DNA from 2 places in the Paenibacillus sp. FSL H7-0943 genome. Region 1 is predicted to be linked to the other one. Evidence: a T-box and tRNA genes for the amino acid it is inferred to sense, from the RefSeq annotation. Region 1 holds a T-box; the other holds one or more tRNA genes.
What was found. A T-box is a leader RNA that pairs with one kind of tRNA and senses whether it is charged. The one in region 1 lies ahead of pheS (phenylalanine--tRNA ligase subunit alpha), so its partner is inferred to be a tRNA-Phe.
Positions count from the first base shown of each region.

Region 2: it has a tRNA-Phe gene. The T-box ahead of pheS (phenylalanine--tRNA ligase subunit alpha) is inferred to sense a tRNA for this amino acid. The anticodon was not compared.

Region 1 covers NZ_CP150148.1:1,898,052-1,907,889, forward strand. Annotated here, with positions in the region: gene NSQ55_RS08180 (ABC transporter permease) at 1-628, opposite strand, end outside; gene NSQ55_RS08185 (ABC transporter ATP-binding protein) at 625-1,323, opposite strand; gene NSQ55_RS08190 (efflux RND transporter periplasmic adaptor subunit) at 1,320-2,708, opposite strand; gene NSQ55_RS08195 (hypothetical protein) at 2,733-5,294, opposite strand; T-box leader at 5,560-5,845, shown strand; gene pheS (phenylalanine--tRNA ligase subunit alpha) at 5,906-6,940, shown strand; gene pheT (phenylalanine--tRNA ligase subunit beta) at 7,059-9,503, shown strand; gene NSQ55_RS08210 (hypothetical protein) at 9,703-9,838, shown strand, end outside.
Region 2 covers NZ_CP150148.1:138,575-148,412, forward strand. Annotated here, with positions in the region: gene NSQ55_RS00645 (YbaB/EbfC family nucleoid-associated protein) at 1-294, shown strand, start outside; gene recR (recombination mediator RecR) at 333-932, shown strand; gene NSQ55_RS00655 (DUF2508 family protein) at 1,070-1,321, shown strand; gene NSQ55_RS00660 (pro-sigmaK processing inhibitor BofA family protein) at 1,355-1,621, shown strand; rRNA gene NSQ55_RS00665 (16S ribosomal RNA) at 1,923-3,480, shown strand; rRNA gene rrf (5S ribosomal RNA) at 3,605-3,721, shown strand; tRNA gene NSQ55_RS00675 (tRNA-Ile) at 3,768-3,844, shown strand; tRNA gene NSQ55_RS00680 (tRNA-Ala) at 3,869-3,944, shown strand; rRNA gene NSQ55_RS00685 (23S ribosomal RNA) at 4,084-7,009, shown strand; tRNA gene NSQ55_RS00690 (tRNA-Ser) at 7,092-7,183, shown strand; tRNA gene NSQ55_RS00695 (tRNA-Met) at 7,214-7,290, shown strand; tRNA gene NSQ55_RS00700 (tRNA-Val) at 7,299-7,374, shown strand; tRNA gene NSQ55_RS00705 (tRNA-Thr) at 7,406-7,481, shown strand; tRNA gene NSQ55_RS00710 (tRNA-Asp) at 7,496-7,573, shown strand; tRNA gene NSQ55_RS00715 (tRNA-Phe) at 7,636-7,708, shown strand; tRNA gene NSQ55_RS00720 (tRNA-Tyr) at 7,717-7,802, shown strand; tRNA gene NSQ55_RS00725 (tRNA-Lys) at 7,808-7,880, shown strand; gene NSQ55_RS00730 (helix-turn-helix domain-containing protein) at 8,030-9,124, shown strand; gene ugpC (sn-glycerol-3-phosphate ABC transporter ATP-binding protein UgpC) at 9,236-9,838, shown strand, end outside.

The DNA.
Region 1 (9,838 bases):
CGCCTTTGCTTTTTAATTGGCGTTCTGCCGTGCTTATAGGAATTAGTATGATATCGTCGTTGGAACCACTTAGACTGGAGCCTTTTGTTTCTAAAAGCCCAACGATTTTATAGCTAATCCCGTTTAACTGGACCTTCTGCCCTACAGGATTGTCTGTACCGAATAAATCTTCGGCCGTACCTGAACCGATCAACGCTACCTTTTGCCGGTATTCGTTATCAATATCAAGCAAGAAGCGGCCTGCCTGTACATGAAAATCCTTTACCTCCTCATAAGAGGGGGTGATTCCTTCTACAGTTACACTAACGTTGTCTGTTTTATTCTTGGCTGTAGCATTGCCGCTGATCACAGGAGCTACATTTGCTATACCCTCTATATTCCCTAGAGCAAGGGCTTCCTCATAGGTGAGAGAGGTAGTCGCCCCACGGCCAGTAATGTTTACAGTGAGTTGGTTTGTGCCTAGTCCGTTTAGCTGCTCTGTGATCTGTGAAGTAGTTCCTTGCCCAACAGAAACAAGAATGATGACCGAAGAGACTCCAATAATAATCCCAAGCATCGTTAAAAACGCTCTAACCTTACTGCTGTTGATGCTCTTCAGGGCCATTCGCATGCTTTGGTACAATTTCACCCCGCATTCCTCCGATCTTCCACGAGGTTGCCATCCTGAATACGAATAATCCGCTCCGCTTGTTTAGCTATTTCCAGATCATGTGTGATAAGGATGATGGTATGCCCTTGCTTATTTAACTCACGTATCATTTGCATGACTTCCTGCCCCGTCCGTGTATCCAGTGCCCCGGTTGGTTCATCGGCAAGTAGAATAGGGGGAGATCCCGCCATAGCCCGGGCAATCGCTACCCGCTGTTGCTGTCCTCCCGAAAGCTCAGAAGGGCGGTGATGCATCCGATCCTCCAGCCCTACTTTAATGAGTGCTTCCTGTGCTAGTTGTCTTCTTTCCCGATGGGAGAGGCCACGATAAATCAATGGCAGCTCCACATTTTCAATGGCTGACAGCTTGGGGAGCAGGTTGAAATTTTGAAAGATAAAGCCGATCTTCTCATTGCGGATCGTTGCGAGCTTATTGTCGGATAACTTGCGAACCTCTTGTCCATCTAGAAGATAACTTCCTTCATCGGAGATATCGAGGCAACCAAGCATATTCATGAGTGTTGATTTACCAGAACCGGAGGGACCAATAATAGCTACGAACTCCCCCAGATCAATTGTAAAGGAAAGGCTATTTAAGACCGTCATGGTTTCTCCGGCCATTGTGTAGCCGTGGGACATGTCGTGAACTTCGATCAGAGGTGCTGAAGCACTCATCTGCCGCCACCTCCGCCACCACCTGGTGCGCTGCCCATACCACCAGCGCCACCTCCGCTGAAGCCGCCACCCCCACTAAAGCCACTGCCGCCGAAGCCAGCGCCACCCATACCGTCCATACCACCTCTAGTTTCCGTTTCCGTGCTGGTTGTTCCGGTTTTCGTAGAGATTACGGTAGGAATGATCACCTGGTCCCCTTCATGGAGTCCGCTGACAATTTCAATGCTGCTCTCATCATGGAGACCCACTTCGACAGTGACCATCTGTCCTGAGCTATTGCCGCGATTTCTTCCACCGGCAGCGCCGCTGCGAGCGTCAGGAGCCCCGCTGGGCATAGCGCCGCCGCGGGCATCAGGAGCCCCGCTGGGCATAGCGCCGCCGCGAGCGTCAGGAGCCCCGCTAGGCATTGGTGCTTGGCCCTCGCCAGCAGTTTTGGAAGTTGCGGCTGAACCCGCTGCTAGAGGAATAGAAACTGTGTATTTTCCGTTTCTTTCTTGTACAGCTTCAATAGGTACTGTTAATACATCCTTTTTCTCAGCAGTGGTTACTGAAACTTCCGCAGACATTCCGACAAGAGCACCTTCGGAGCTTGTTAGACCTATGGTAACATCGAAGAGGGAAACACCGTTTGAGGCGGTGCCCTCATTAGCTATTTTCGTAACCGTGCCCTTGAATTCCGTATCAGGCAGAGCATCCAATGAAATAGTGGCAGGCATCCCTAGCTTTACAGTAGGAATATCAAGCTCATCCACCTGCACAACTACACTTAAATTAGCATAATCGGTAATGTCGATGAGTTCAGAGCCGTCCATGGCTTTTTCACCGCTTGCAATATTAACTGTCGTTACAGTTCCGTCAATAGGAGCCGTTAACGGATCAGGAGGAAGCATATCTTCTTGGACAGAAGCTATTTTTTCCTGTTGCGCCGAAATGTCGGTTTTGGCCTTTTCAATCGAACGTTTGGCATTTGCCAGCTCATCTTCTGCTGCACCTGATACGGCCAGCTTCTTATATTGCTCCTGCTTGTCCTCAAGATCGGTCTCAAGCGAGGCAAGTGAAGTTTGCTCCTGCTTGAGATTGTCACTCAGATCATTGCCTTCAAAGGTAATCAAAGTCTGGCCTTTTTTCACGAGATCGCCCTCTTTGACAAGAACCTCAGCTACGGTCCCGCTGTCCTTCGTTTTTACTTTACCAGTTTCTGTAGCAATCACGGAGCCGGCTCCGGATACACTAACTACGATATCGCCCTTTGTAACGGTAGCTGTATTAACAGGCGCTTCAGCGGCTTGACTGTTCTTATCAGGTAACAATGTATAAACCAGCATTCCTGCTGTGGCTACAACTACTACTCCAAGAGTCCAGAACACTATTTTTTTCTTCTTCATTTCTATCCTCCATATCTCATCATATTAATTGCCGGATGTATTGCTGGTGTCTGGATCTGTACCAGAAGTAGAGTTGCTGTTCGAAGTCGTTGATGCCGCCTGATAAGTGACAACATAGGTTTGTGTTCCCAGCAGATTTCGATGGCCTTGGAATTCGTCGTATAGATTCAACCGGATTGCGCCGCCACCCAGTGTTTTGTACAGGCTGCTTGTGAAGGTTGTGGTGTACGACTTGAAGTTACCTAATTGTAGATCTGTGCCAAGCGTTAATGTTTTTTCCATGCTTTGTCCTAAGGGGTCAATCAGCTCCAACACCAGTTTGTGCTCATAGGTGCCTGATTCATAAAGCGTGCTGGCTGACATGTTGTAGGTTAGTGCAGTGCTGAGCGTATCTTTACCAGCGGTGACGGTGGCGACTGCATTTGTAACGGATAGAGTATAAGGAAACATTTCCACGTTCAAAAGATTGCCTTTGGGCTCCACCCCCAACTGGTTCAGTCCAAGCGATACCGTATTGATGTAACCCGTCGATTGACCGCCAGGAGCGGTAAGCTTGCCTTCAGAAACACCCTCCCCGATGTAAAGGACAAGGTTCGCTGGATCTATACCGAGAGGGAGCTTACTCCAGAGGGTGACCAGACTTTTTCCGTTAGGACTGGTGGAGGTTTTGGACTGGGTGACTTCGGCTTCATAATATTGATTGTCTTGTGTTTTGTAATAGGCTACGAGCTGAGCCTGTTCGGATTTACGCGATTCCTCACTGTTCATTTCTAGTTCTGTGTACAAGAGATTTGAATCTGTACCTGGGTACACGAGGGTCCGGCGTACAAGTAATTCCGCTTTTTTACCTTCAAGCTCAAGATGGAAAGAATTTTCAGCTGCAACACTCTGTACTCGGCTGTCCAGTTGGGTAGTACTTAGAGAAAGGAAGTTAAGCTTGCTTTCACCTGAAGTTTCTTGCAGGGTGATTTTTAATTGATTGAAAGTATAGCTATAAGGAACATTGGCTACGACATACACAGCAGCCGATTCATTTGGACCGAGGATGGTTTGCGTACTTTCTGAGACAACCTGGGAAGTGCTGCTGATGTCACTTTCTCCAGCTTTGACGACACTTGTAAGCGCAGGAAGCTGAACAGAGGTTGATTTAGTGTTACGGATGTTGATTTTAGCCACGATCTGGTCTTTGTCAGACCAAGGGAGTCTTTGAATGTTTGCAATTTTGACAACAAATGTACCGTGACTGTTCTCAATGGGGTATTCCGTGTCCTGCCAATTGTTAGTTTGCAGCGTGTAAGGGATCTGATAATAGGCGGTAGGAAAAATGATCTTGCCCTCAGCAGCCGGCTCAGTCATTTGCAGCTGCAATGTTTCTTGATTGAGTGTGAGTGGTACATCTGCGCTGAGTTCAATAATCTTTTCTTCAAGCGGTTTCAATGTTAGGCTGGCAAAACCCTTCGTATCTACCGGAAAGCTATACCCTTCAGCGGCTTTAATAGCAAGTTCATAGGCAGGCACATTCACTGCTTTGTTGCCGCTATTTTTGATGCGGAACTGTAGTGTCCACTTTGCGTTGCCATTGTCAGCATAGACGTTAGCCGTTTTCAGCTGTGTTTCGACTGTATTATTGCTGATTGTAAGCTTCTTCGTGACATTGCTGGCTACGACAAGATCCGGTGTTGTTGCAGCGGGGAGATTGTAGGCGACAACCGGCAACGCTATTTTTAATGAGGCATCTTCTCCGGCAAATTGCAGCGCCATGTTGTCTGTCTTCATATAAGAAGGGATTTCCGTCAAATAGTAGATCGTCTTCTTTTCCTGAGGCTGTACTTTATAGCTGGTGCTGGTGTCATCAAGTGCGAGTTCAAATACAGATCCTCCAGCGGAAGCGAGGTATCCTTTAAGTCCAGTATCACTGAGTACCTTGGTTCCTTGATTAGTGAAGCTAACGCCAACCTTGGCATAGACCTTACCGTTATATTTATAAATTTGCAGGCTCTCTGCCTTGGTGGTTACAGGGAGATTGTTTAGGGTGATCTTTTTACTCTGCCCTCTGGCGACAGCTTGTGAATATCCTGTTGGTACGGTGAAGTTCCCTAGCTTTTTTTGATAATCGGTGGTGTTGAAGTCCCATCCGTACAATGAAATTTTGACCCCGTTTAAAGAGGTGGCTTTGCCGATGTTTACATAGTAGGTGATAGATTGACTGCTTTTCGCGGCAATGGATTTGATGGTTGCACTGCTGGTAATAGGGCTTCCTTGAATAACTGTACCGCCGCTAGTAGTTACTTTGGAGAAAAAGTCCACCAGATTGAGGCTAGCGTTGCTTCCATTAGAGTAGCTGAGTGTGTATGTAAGAATATTTCCAACATCCTGAGTTAATAAGCTGACATCCGTCAGCTTTGCGCTGATGTTAGTCTTCAAGGCTATGGAGCCGAGTTTATCCAGAGCGGATACAGTAGCTGTTGTTGCTACTTTGGTGGATGTAGTCCCGGCCGAAGCGGCATGAGCTCCATACGCTGCAGATTGGCTAAGCACAGCTGTGCTTAGCAGCACCGCGGCTACTTTTATTCTCCGTACATGCATTTGATTTCCTCCCAATAGGATAGTTAATAGTCTGCGAAGGTGCACCTGAGTGGATAAGCAAGCCTTCCTAGTAATGGAAATTATCAAGCCCCGCTGAATGTTAGCTGAAAAAAAGTTGGGAAAATGGCTCTGAAGCTTAAAGCCAGCTTAAAAGAAGATAAAAATTAGCCTAATTTTGTCCAGCTTGTCAAAACGACAGATTTTGCATATAATAAAGAGACATATCTCTTGTAGTAAAGAGATACCTGACAATTAGCATGAATTGTGAAATGCAGTGATGGAGAAGAGTACACAGTGCCTGACTTACAGGGAGGATACGCCGCGGATTGAGAGCGTTTCTAAGAAGCAGAGCTGTCGAAGTTCACTCCGGAGCAGTTCCCTGAATTCCTTAAGCTATCTAATAGGGAAGGGTAGGGGATACCGGTCACAGACCGTTATTTCTGTATAAAGTGAGATAGGTATCTGTCCAGCCAAAAGAGGGAATGAAGCTCTTAAGGGGAACAGATCAGCTTGTCTAACAAGGGTGGTACCACGGTCTTTTCGTCCCTTACCGGGAGGAAAGGCCTTTTTTTGTTGAACTAGACAATGATTGAAGGGGGCTGTACACGGCCATGAAAGAGAAGTTGGAAGCATTGAAGGTTGAAGCGCTGGCTAAGCTGCAGGAGGTTATGGATCCGCAGGTACTAAATGATCTAAGAGTGAAGTATCTCGGTAAAAAAGGTGAGCTTACAGAGGTTCTGCGCGGTATGGGAGGACTTAGTGCTGAGGAACGTCCGGTAATCGGGCAAGTAGCGAATCAGGTTCGCAGTGCTATTGAGGAGATTATCGGCGCGAAGCAGGAGGCTTTTCAAGAGCAGGAAACCCAGCAACGTCTGCAGGCTGAAAAAGTAGACGTAACCTTACCGGGTCGCCGTATGCAGCAAGGGGGCATTCACCCGCTTAGCAGAGTCGTACAGGAGATTGAGGATATTTTTATCGGCATGGGCTACCGTGTAGCTGAAGGCCCGGAAGTAGAGACCGATTATTATAACTTTGAAGCTCTAAATCTGCCTAAGAATCACCCGGCACGTGATATGCAGGATTCTTTCTATTTAACGGATGACCTGTTAATGCGCACACAAACCTCGCCGGTACAGATTCGTACTATGCAGGCTATGAACGGTGAAGCTCCGGTAAAAATCATCTGCCCGGGTAAAGTATTCCGCCGTGATGATGATGATGCAACGCATTCCTTCCAGTTCCACCAAATCGAAGGTTTGGTCATTGGAAGTAACATTCGAATGAGTGATCTGAAGGGCACCCTGCAACAATTTGTGCAGGAGATGTTTGGACCGAATACAGGCATTCGTCTTCGTCCGAGCTTTTTCCCATTCACTGAGCCAAGTGTTGAAGTAGATGTAAGCTGCTTCAAATGTGGCGGCGATGGCTGCAGACTATGCAAGCAAAGCGGATGGTTAGAAATCCTTGGCGCAGGTATGGTGCATCCAAATGTACTGAAAATGGGTGGCTATGATCCTGCTGAGTACAGCGGCTTCGCTTTCGGAATGGGTGTAGAGCGGATTGCAATGCTTAAATACGGCATCGATGACATCCGACATTTCTATAGTAATGACATGAGTTTTGTGAAGCAATTCAAGGGCGTTTAGTTTTTGTGGGCGCGCTGGCTGATAGTGGCGGAGAATGGCTTTGGAGCATTCTCCCACAGGAAGCAGCGCGAACGACAGTGAAATAAATACATCTGAAACATAAAGGAAGTGAGCGGATATGAAAGTATCAACCGGATGGTTGGCTGATTATACATCGATTGAAGGAGTAACCGCCGAACAGCTAGCGGAGAAGATTACCGCTGCCGGCATTGAGATTGACGGCGTAGAGCGCCGCAATAAAGGCATTTCCGGCATCGTAACCGGCTATGTGAAATCAAAGGAAAAACATCCTGATGCAGACAAGCTGAACGTATGTATCGTGGATGTGGGCCAAGATGAGGAGCTACAAATCGTTTGCGGCGCAAAAAATGTAGCTGCAGGTCAAACTGTACCTGTAGCAATGGTTGGCGCAAAGCTGCCAGGACTGGATATCAAAAAAGCCAAGCTGCGCGGTGTCCTGTCGCAAGGAATGATCTGCTCGGCCAAAGAATTGGGACTGAATGATAAATTGCTTCCAAAAGAGCAACAAGAAGGTATTCTTGTGCTGCCTGAAGGGACAGAGATTGGTCAGGATATTTCCAAGGTCCTCGGCTTAGATGACGAGATTCTGGAATTCGATCTGACTCCGAACCGTTCAGATTGCCTCAGCATGATTGGAGCTGCTTATGAAGTAAGTGCAATTCTTGGGCGTGAAGTTAAATTACCTGATCCAAAAAGCGAAATGATTGAGATCAGTGGTCCTGCTGCGGATTCCATTTCCGTCAAGATTGAAGATGAAGAATACTGCAGCCATTATGCAGTTCGTTATATTGCAGGTGTTAAACCTGCACCATCACCGCTGTGGATTCAGAATCGTCTGATGGCTGCTGGGGTTCGTCCAATTAATAATATTGTGGACATTACCAATTATGTGATGCTGGAATATGGACAGCCGCTGCATGCTTTTGATGCAGATAAAGTACAAGGTGGAGAACTCGGCGTTCGTCTTGCCCATGAAGGTGAAGTTTTGGTTACACTTGACGGTCAAGAGCGTAAGCTAGAGCCGCAAATGCTCGTTATCGCTGATGGAGTAAAAGCTGTAGGTCTGGCCGGAGTAATGGGTGGACGGGATACAGAGGTTACTGCTGAGACGGTAAACCTTGTTCTGGAATCTGCTAAGTTTGATGGAGGAACGATCCGTAAAACCTCGCGTCAATTGGGACTTCGCTCTGAAGCCTCCCTTCGTTTCGAGAAGGAAGTGGATCCAAGTGCAGTTATTCCTGCATTGAACCGTGCAGCCGTACTGATTGCACGTTATGCTGGCGGATCGGTCCATGAAGGCATCGTGCAAGCAGGAACTGACGCTGTTCAAGAGAAGGTTCTCACCTTGTCCTTAGAGAAACTGAATCGTTATCTGGGAACGGATTTGTCCTTGTTGGAAGTGAAGACATTGTTTGGCCGTCTACATTTCAAATGTGGAGATACCGCACAAGGGCTGATTGAAGTTCAAGTCCCAACCAGACGTGGCGATATCAGCTATGATGTTGATCTTATTGAAGAAATTGCCCGCCTGTACGGGTATGACAATATTCCAACGACTCTAATTGAAGGAATTACAACGCCAGGAGCACTAACTCACAAGCAAGCGCTCCGTCGTGAACTGCGTCGCCTATTGTCACATGGCGGTTACCAAGAGGTGATGGGTTACTCCTTCATCCAGCCGCAACAAAGCACAATGTTCCCTGAGTTATCAGAAGGAGCAGTAGCGGTGAAGCTGGCTATGCCGATGAGTGAAGAACGCAGCGTACTGCGTACCAGCCTTCTACCACAACTCTTGGATATTGCCAGCTACAATACCAATCGTCGTCAAAGCGACTTGGCATTGTTTGAAATCGGCAACGTCTTCTTCACGGATGAAGAACAGTTGACTCGTCAGCCACGCGAACTGCCGGTGCTGGGGCTGCTGCTTAGCGGAAGCTTAACAGTGAAGCAATGGAATGTTTCGGCACAGCCTGTGGACTTCTTTGATTTGAAGGGTGCGCTGGAAACGGTATTTGCTCATTTAGGGCTGACCGATAAAATCGTCTATGTAGGAGATAGTCCAGAAGGATATCATCCTGGGCGTTCCGCGTCGGTATATTTACTCGGAAACGAGGGTCGTGTGAAGATCGGAACGATGGGACAGATTCATCCGGATCTGCAAAGACAGCTGGATCTGGTGGATACTTATGCGGCAGAAATTTTATTGCAGCCGTTATATGAAAGTGCGCAAAGCCGTTTGCAATATAATGAGCTTCCGCGTTTCCCAGGAATGGAGCGGGATATTGCTGTGGTCGTGGATTCCGCTGTACCAGCGGGCGATCTGCTAGCTTCCATCCGCGATAACGGAGGTTCTTTGCTCCAGTCCGTACAGGTATTTGACGTTTATACTGGTGGTAAGCTGGAGAATGGAAAGAAGAGCATCGCGATCTCACTGCTGTATCGTCATAGTGAACATACACTGACTGATGAGGAAGTAGGAGAGGTGCATGAGAAGGTATTAGCATCTCTTCAACAAACTTTTGGTGCAGAATTAAGAAAGTAGCAGGAATTGTGTAAAGCCGCAGCGAATCCATTTAGAAACTGAGATTCGCTGCGGCTTTTTCTAGGTAGAGTGCAAAGCGGAGAATATCAGCCATAATCTATTGAATATTAGGGATTTTGCCAAATGCTTACCAAAAAAGCTACAATAGAAGAAGTGAAACTAGCTTAGAATCCGCACACATACAAAGGAGGGCACAACTGTGGCTATGGACCGGACACGTGTCGCCGTGGAGATATACGGAACTTCCTATAAACTCGTCGGAAGCAGTACTGAATATATGAAACAAGTGGCCCGTTATGTTGATGAACATATGCGCACGATTTCTAAATCTCACA
Region 2 (9,838 bases), 1.8 Mb from region 1:
ATGATGAAGCAAGTTAAGAAAATGCAGGAGCAAATGCTTAAAGCTCAAGAGGAACTCGGAGGCAAGGTTATTGAGGGTTCATCAGGTGGCGGCGTAGTTACTGTTCAAGTAAACGGCCACAAAAAATTGCTGTCTATTCAAATTAAACCGGAAGCCGTTGATCCGGAAGATGTTGAAATGCTTCAAGATCTTGTAATCACTGCTGTAAATGATGCATTGACTCAAGCTGAAGAGCTTGCTAACAATGACATGGGTAAATTCACTGGTGGAATGAAGATCCCAGGCTTGTTCTAATAGCCCACTCCACTTCAGTCTAAAGGAGAATTATTAATTTGTATTATCCCGAACCGCTAGCTAAGCTGATCGATGCTTTTACGCGTTTGCCCGGGATTGGACCGAAGACAGCCGCCCGGTTAGCTTTTCATGTGCTTAACATGAAAGAGGATGAAGTCATTGATTTTGCAAAAGCGCTAGTAAGCGTCAAACGCAATCTTCACTATTGCTCGGTCTGCTGTAATATTACGGATACGGACCCGTGTAAGATATGTCAGGACAAAACTAGAGATCCTTCAGTGATATGTGTGATTCAAGACTCTAAGGATTTGGTGGCTATAGAACGAACCAAGGAGTTTAATGGATATTACCATGTTCTTCAGGGTGCTATTTCACCTATGGAGGGTATCGGCCCTGATGATATTCGCTTGAAAGAATTATTAACCCGTCTGAGTGATGAGAGAGTAAGCGAGCTTATTATGGCGACTAACCCCAATATTGAGGGTGAAGCAACGGCGATGTACATTTCTCGTCTTGTTCGGCCGTTTGAGATTAAAATCACCAGGATAGCTCATGGCTTGCCTGTAGGTGGCGATCTTGAATACGCTGATGAAGTTACTTTGTCCAAAGCGTTGGAAGGCCGTCGCGAGCTATTCTAGCAGCTCTATAGTGGTATTTTTCAAAAAGGAAGCCCTCGGGTTTCCTTTTTTTTGTTCTAAGTTTGTCCCTATCCCGATATGAATGAGAATAACGAGATGTGTATTTTGCATCAAAATTATTCTGAGGAGGAATTGAAATGGGATGGTGGAGAGAGCTGTGGTGGGGAGTGGATAAGGAACAAGGCGAAAAGGAAAGTGAGGGATGGGAAACCCTCTTAGAGGTCCGTAAGGCGCATTCAGAGTGGGAGAGGGCGTACTTGATGTTCGACGAGGCGTTGGGACAGGATCAGATAGATTACGCGATATATATTTTGGAGGCTGCAGAACGTAAATATCAGATACATCTCAAACATGCAAAAAGCTTGGGGTTGAACAGCAGTCAAATATAAGGGCTTATAAATAAATGTATAAGGGGGATCTACATGCTTAGAATGATAGCTATGGGCGTATTGATATTATCCGTTATCTTATTAGGTTTAGTTGTATTTAGAAAAAAGCTGGGTTTTGGGTGGCTAAGTTTATTTGGGGTTCATTTGGTATTGGCTGCACTCGGGATATATGTAGTGAACTTCTCAGGTTTGCTCACACAGGTGTATATCCCTTTAAACCCTGCAACTATAGGCGCAGTAACGGTTCTTGGGCTTCCTGGCGTGGTTATGTTGCTCGGATTAAGAATAATTTTATTTTAATGCTTGACGTGGCTTTGAAAAATATGATACATTAAGTCTCGCCCGTTTGGACAAGCTGTTGATTAACAACTTGCTGAAATGGTCAAGCAAAAAAAGAAATTAAAAAAATGCTTGACGAAAACAAAGGCGCTGTGATATATTATAAAGGTCGCTGCTGACAAGCAACGACGACGAAAGATGAGACGTTGATCTTTGAAAACTGAACAACGAGTGAGTGGGAAATCACGTAAGTGAAATCCAAATTAGAGAATTAATTTTCTCGTCAGATGTTTCAAAATGAGCATATCGCTCTTTTCAATACTAATTGGAGAGTTTGATCCTGGCTCAGGACGAACGCTGGCGGCGTGCCTAATACATGCAAGTCGAGCGGAGTTATTTTGAAAGCTTGCTTTCAAAATAACTTAGCGGCGGACGGGTGAGTAACACGTAGGCAACCTGCCCTTCAGACTGGGATAACTACCGGAAACGGTAGCTAATACCGGATAATTTCTTTTTTCTCCTGAGAGAAGAATGAAAGACGGAGCAATCTGTCACTGAGGGATGGGCCTGCGGCGCATTAGCTAGTTGGTGGGGTAACGGCCCACCAAGGCGACGATGCGTAGCCGACCTGAGAGGGTGAACGGCCACACTGGGACTGAGACACGGCCCAGACTCCTACGGGAGGCAGCAGTAGGGAATCTTCCGCAATGGGCGAAAGCCTGACGGAGCAACGCCGCGTGAGTGATGAAGGTTTTCGGATCGTAAAGCTCTGTTGCCAGGGAAGAACGTCCGGTAGAGTAACTGCTACCGGAGTGACGGTACCTGAGAAGAAAGCCCCGGCTAACTACGTGCCAGCAGCCGCGGTAATACGTAGGGGGCAAGCGTTGTCCGGAATTATTGGGCGTAAAGCGCGCGCAGGCGGCTATTTAAGTCTGGTGTTTAAACCTTGGGCTCAACCTGAGGTCGCACTGGAAACTGGGTGGCTTGAGTACAGAAGAGGAAAGTGGAATTCCACGTGTAGCGGTGAAATGCGTAGATATGTGGAGGAACACCAGTGGCGAAGGCGACTTTCTGGGCTGTAACTGACGCTGAGGCGCGAAAGCGTGGGGAGCAAACAGGATTAGATACCCTGGTAGTCCACGCCGTAAACGATGAGTGCTAGGTGTTAGGGGTTTCGATACCCTTGGTGCCGAAGTTAACACAGTAAGCACTCCGCCTGGGGAGTACGGTCGCAAGACTGAAACTCAAAGGAATTGACGGGGACCCGCACAAGCAGTGGAGTATGTGGTTTAATTCGAAGCAACGCGAAGAACCTTACCAGGTCTTGACATCCCTCTGAATCTGCTAGAGATAGCAGCGGCCTTCGGGACAGAGGAGACAGGTGGTGCATGGTTGTCGTCAGCTCGTGTCGTGAGATGTTGGGTTAAGTCCCGCAACGAGCGCAACCCTTAACTTTAGTTGCCAGCAAGTAATGTTGGGCACTCTAGAGTGACTGCCGGTGACAAACCGGAGGAAGGTGGGGATGACGTCAAATCATCATGCCCCTTATGACCTGGGCTACACACGTACTACAATGGCCGGTACAACGGGAAGCGAAGCCGCGAGGTGGAGCCAATCCCATCAAAGCCGGTCTCAGTTCGGATTGCAGGCTGCAACTCGCCTGCATGAAGTCGGAATTGCTAGTAATCGCGGATCAGCATGCCGCGGTGAATACGTTCCCGGGTCTTGTACACACCGCCCGTCACACCACGAGAGTTTACAACACCCGAAGTCGGTGGGGTAACCCGCAAGGGAGCCAGCCGCCGAAGGTGGGGTAGATGATTGGGGTGAAGTCGTAACAAGGTAGCCGTATCGGAAGGTGCGGCTGGATCACCTCCTTTCTATGGAGAATCGTTCTCTGCAATGAGGACATTCAAATCGGAAGCTAAGCTTCCACGATAGAACCCTCGGGTTCGAACACTCACTCGTGTTCAGTTTTGAAAGAGCAAGTCTCTTTCGTATGCGTTTGGTGGCGATAGCGGAGGGGTTCCACACGTACCCATCCCGAACACGACCGTTAAGCCCTCCAGCGCCGATGGTACTTGGACCGAAGGGTCCTGGGAGAGTAGGACGTTGCCAAGCGGACAACCAATTCATTGGTTGATTCACAATGTTATATATGTTATATGGGCTTTTAGCTCAGTTGGTTAGAGCGCACCTCTGATAAGGGTGAGGTCGGTGGTTCGAGTCCACCAAGGCCCACCATATAACATTATAGAGTAATTTTATGGGGCCATAGCTCAGCTGGGAGAGCGCCTGCCTTGCAAGCAGGAGGTCAGCGGTTCGATCCCGCTTGGCTCCACCATAAATTTTTAAATGAATAATTTTTTCAACTTGATCCTTGAAAACTGGATACCGAAACGAATTTGCGTTTTAGAACATCTTTTAGCAACTTGTGCAAACAAGTAAATGTTATTAGTGAGATTTTTCTTCGGAAGAATCAAGGTTAAGCTAATAAGAGCACACGGAGGATGCCTAGGCGCCAGGAGCCGACGAAGGACGTGGCGAACAACGAAACTGCCTCGGGGAGCTGTAAGCAAGCTTTGATCCGGGGGTGTCCGAATGGGGAAACCCAGCTGTGGTAATTCGCAGTTACTCATTTCTGAATACATAGGAAATGTAGAGGCAGACCAGGGGAACTGAAACATCTAAGTACCCTGAGGAAGAGAAAACAATAGTGATTCCGTCAGTAGCGGCGAGCGAACGCGGAACAGCCTAAACCTAAGAGCTTGCTCTTAGGGGTTGTGGGACGTCTCACATGGAGTTACAAAGGAATATGGTAGGTGAAGAGGTCTGGAAAGGCCCGCGATAGAGGTAAAAGCCCTGTAACCTAAACTGTGTTCTCTCCGAGACGGATCCCGAGTAGTGCGGGGCACGTGAAACCCCGTATGAATCCAGCAGGACCATCTGCTAAGGCTAAATACTACCTGGCGACCGATAGTGAAACAGTACCGTGAGGGAAAGGTGAAAAGCACCCCGGAAGGGGAGTGAAATAGAACCTGAAACCGTGTGCTTACAAAAAGTCAGAGCCCTATTAATGGGTGATGGCGTGCCTTTTGTAGAATGAACCGGCGAGTTACGTTTAACATGCAAGGTTAAGCCGAGAAGGTGGAGCCGCAGCGAAAGCGAGTCTGAATAGGGCGAATTAGTATGTGGACGTAGACCCGAAACCGTGTGATCTACCCCTGTCCAGGGTGAAGGTGCGGTAACACGCACTGGAGGCCCGAACCCACGTACGTTGAAAAGTGCGGGGATGAGGTGGGGGTAGCGGAGAAATTCCAATCGAACTCGGAGATAGCTGGTTCTCCCCGAAATAGCTTTAGGGCTAGCCTCGGTATAAGAGTAGTGGAGGTAGAGCACTGATTGGGTGCGGGGTCCGCAAGGATTACCAAGCTCAGTCAAACTCCGAATGCCATATACTTATTGCCGGGAGTCAGACAGTGAGTGCTAAGATCCATTGTCAAAAGGGAAACAGCCCAGACCATCAGCTAAGGTCCCCAAGTGTGTGTTAAGTGGGAAAGGATGTGGAGTTGCACAGACAACCAGGATGTTGGCTTAGAAGCAGCCACCATTGAAAGAGTGCGTAATAGCTCACTGGTCGAGTGACTCTGCGCCGAAAATGTAACGGGGCTAAACACACCACCGAAGCTATGGCTAGATGCTTTGCATCTGGGGTAGGGGAGCGTTGTGTAGGGGTTGAAGGTGTACTGAAAAGAGCGCTGGACACTACACAAGTGAGAATGCCGGTATGAGTAACGAAAAGATCAGTGAGAATCTGATCCGCCGAAAGCCCAAGGTTTCCTGAGGAAGGCTCGTCCGCTCAGGGTAAGTCGGGACCTAAGGCGAGGCCGAAAGGCGTAGTCGAAGGACAACAGTTTGAAATTACTGTACCACCGTAATCCGCTATGAGCGATGGGGTGACGCAGGAGGGTAGTGACGCGGACTGATGGATGTCCGTCTAAGCAGTGAGGCTGATGTGTAGGCAAATCCGCACATCATTAAGGCTGGGCTGTGATGGGGAGCGAAAATTGTAGTAGCGAAGGTCATGATCTCACACTGCCAAGAAAAGCCTCTAGCCAGGAGAAGGTGCCCGTACCGCAAACCGACACAGGTAGGCGAGAAGAGAATTCTAAGGCGCGCGGAAGAACTCTCGTTAAGGAACTCGGCAAAATGACCCCGTAACTTCGGGAGAAGGGGTGCCCCGGTAGTGTGAATAGCACGAGGGGGCCGCAGTGAAAAGGCCCAAGCGACTGTTTAGCAAAAACACAGGTCTGTGCGAAGCCGCAAGGCGAAGTATACGGGCTGACGCCTGCCCGGTGCTGGAAGGTTAAGGGGAGTGGTTAGGGGTAACCCGAAGCTATGAACCGAAGCCCCAGTAAACGGCGGCCGTAACTATAACGGTCCTAAGGTAGCGAAATTCCTTGTCAGGTAAATTCTGACCCGCACGAATGGCGTAACGACTTGGGCGCTGTCTCAACGAGAGATCCGGTGAAATTTTAATACCTGTGAAGATGCAGGTTACCCGCGACAAGACGGAAAGACCCCATGGAGCTTTACTGCAGCTTGATATTGAATTTGGGTACGATCTGTACAGGATAGGTGGGAGCCGTAGAAATCGGAGCGCAAGCTTCGGTGGAGGCGCCGTTGGGATACCACCCTGATCGTATCTAGGTTCTAACCTAGTACCCTTACCGGGTACGGGGACCGTGTCAGGCGGGCAGTTTGACTGGGGCGGTCGCCTCCTAAAGAGTAACGGAGGCGTTCCAAGGTTCCCTCAGAATGGTTGGAAATCATTCGCAGAGTGCAAAGGCATAAGGGAGCTTGACTGCGAGACCTACAAGTCGAGCAGGGACGAAAGTCGGACTTAGTGATCCGGTGGTACCGCATGGAAGGGCCATCGCTCAACGGATAAAAGCTACCCTGGGGATAACAGGCTTATCTCCCCCAAGAGTCCACATCGACGGGGAGGTTTGGCACCTCGATGTCGGCTCATCGCATCCTGGGGCTGAAGTAGGTCCCAAGGGTTGGGCTGTTCGCCCATTAAAGCGGTACGCGAGCTGGGTTCAGAACGTCGTGAGACAGTTCGGTCCCTATCTGTCGTGGGCGCAGGAAATTTGAGAGGAGCTGTCCTTAGTACGAGAGGACCGGGATGGACGTACCGCTGGTGCACCAGTTGTTCCGCCAGGAGCATGGCTGGGTAGCTACGTACGGACGGGATAAGCGCTGAAAGCATCTAAGCGTGAAGCCCCCCTCAAGATGAGATTTCCCAATTAGTAAGACCCCTTGAAGACGACGAGGTAGATAGGTTGGAGGTGGAAGTGCAGCAATGCATGGAGCTGACCAATACTAATCGGTCGAGGGCTTATCCTATACGTAGGATGCAGATTCGTTTCGGATTCAGTTTTCAGGGAGTCAAATTCCTGTTTGGATTGCTGTGGTACTGATATCGTTTGGAGAGATACCCAAGTGGCTATAAGGGGACCCTCTGCTAAGGGGTTAGACTGCGTAAGCGGTGCGTGGGTTCGAATCCCACTCTCTCCGCCATTTTCAATCCATAGCAATACTAATTATTGTGGCGGTGTAGCTCAGCTGGCTAGAGCGTACGGTTCATACCCGTGAGGTCGGGGGTTCGATCCCCTTCGCCGCTACCATAATACCTGGAGGCTTAGCTCAGCTGGGAGAGCATCTGCCTTACAAGCAGAGGGTCGGGGGTTCGATCCCCTCAGCCTCCACCATTTTCATCTTTTAGAATTGCTTTTACACCGTGCCGGTGTAGCTCAACTGGTAGAGCAACTGACTTGTAATCAGTAGGTTGGGGGTTCAAGTCCTCTCGCCGGCACCATTTTTAATTAATGCGGAACCGTGGTGTAGTTGGCCTAACATGCCTGCCTGTCACGCAGGAGACCGCGGGTTCGAATCCCGTCGGTTCCGCCATTTTTTCCACAAAATGAGTGGGAAGTGTAAGACTTTTCCGCTTAATTGTCATGTAATCTTATGGCTCGGTAGCTCAGTCGGTAGAGCAGAGGACTGAAAATCCTCGTGTCGGCGGTTCGATTCCGTCCCGAGCCACTTTTTTTGGGGGATTAGCGAAGTGGCCAAACGCATCAGACTGTAAATCTGCTCACGTACGTGTTCGGTGGTTCGAATCCATCATCCCCCACCATTTATGAGCCATTAGCTCAGTTGGTAGAGCACCTGACTTTTAATCAGGGTGTCGAAGGTTCGAGTCCTTCATGGCTCATCCCAAACAGAAAGTCATCACCTTAGGGTGGTGGCTTTTTTTGTGTTTTTATGTCGTATTATAGTAGCGCGCTGCTGCAGTGATTAACATAATATTAGAGAATATGCTAAAATAGGCGAAAAGAGCAAAAGTGGTGGAGTATGGTGACTATGGATAGCGAAACATTGCGAAAAAAGTTAGAGCAGCTCACCGGAAAGAAAACCGGAATCAAGCAGTTAGGGAGGCAACATTCAGCTTCTCTTTTTAGCCTGGGATTAGAAGCACAAGAACAGCCGGTAATCCATGAAGGTCATCTTTGGGCACCATTATATGAGACTGATGGACGTGTAACCGCTGTCTGGGTGGAATTGGATGGACTTAACTCTTTGGAAATACAATTAGTGAATTATGCAGTTCGAAACTTTGCAATTGCACTAAAAGCTACTGGGGTTAGAGAAGAAGGGGAAGCGGAGGCTCGGCAGCTGGGTACCTGGTTGAACACCGAACTGGAGCAAGAGAAAAATGACTCTGAGATACCCGATGAGATGGCTCTAAAGGGACGTTTATTCGGAGATATGGTTCCATTCCTACTTAGCAGTGAGAATGCACATAGCCCGCAGATCACTTATCGTTCCTTAATGAAGCTGCTGCGCAGCTATTTTGAGAATGAAATTCTGCTTATACCTCTTCAAGAAAAAGAATGGTTAATATTGGCCCGGAAGGAACTACTCACGGGCGGAGATGATAAGGATGAGGAAGAAGAGAGTGTAGATGAAATTCTGGCTCAGACCAGTATGGGCTTACACGAACTGATAGCCAGCGAATGGGTAGGTGTATTCCATTTGGCTGTAGCTCCGGCTATAGTCCCTGTTAAGGGATTGACGGGATCCGTGGCCTTGCTGAGGGAGACCATTGTACTCGGACGTATTTTCCAAGTGGGTGAATATATTCATTTACCTTGGGAGCTGCATTTGGAACGTTTGGTTAACAGCATTCCTGATGCACGGCGTAAACAGTTACTTGGACAGATTGGCGACTATTCTTCCGTATTATCGGATAAAGAGATGCTGATGACCCTGGAGACGTTTTTTGAGATGGATTGTAATGTAAGTGAAACAGCCAAGAAGTTATATATTCATCGCAACACGCTTTTATACCGTCTGGACAAGATAAAACAGGAGACGGGTGCCGATGTGCGTAGCTTTGGGGACGCTGCTATTGTGAAGCTTACTATGCTTTTGTATAAAGTGACGAAAAGGAAATAGGTTTTTTGTGAACGTTACAAATAGCCACCGTGTCCCGTCTAGGGTAATATAAATGTACAAGGAAAAAAGAATTTTTCAATTAATCAATAATTAACTCGAGGGGGAAATACAATGGCAGGCGTACGTTTAGAGCATATTTTCAAAAAATACCCGGGTTCAGATAAAGCAACAGTAATGGATATCAATCTTGATATTAAAGATAAGGAATTTCTAGTATTGGTTGGACCATCCGGTTGCGGTAAATCCACAACTTTGCGTATGATCGCTGGTCTGGAAGAAATCTCCGAAGGTAAAATGTACATTGGCGATCGTGTAGTCAACGACGTTGCACCTAAAGACCGCGATATCGCGATGGTATTCCAATCCTACGCCCTGTATCCGCATATGAGCGTATACCAAAACATGGCTTTCGGTTTGAAACTTCGTAAAGTGAAGAAAGATGAAATCGACAAGAAAGTACGTGAAGCTGCTAGAATTCTCGATATCGAGCATTTGCTAGATCGTAAACCAAAAGCACTTTCCGGTGGTCAACGCCAACGTGTCGCTTTGGGACGCGCTATCGTACGTGATCCACAAGTCTTCTTGATGGATGAGCCTCTTTCCAACTTGGATGCTAAACTTCGTGGTCAAATGCGCGCTGAAATCACTAAACTGGTTAAACGCCTTGAAACCACTTGTATCTACGTAACGCATGACCAAACAGAAGCTATGACA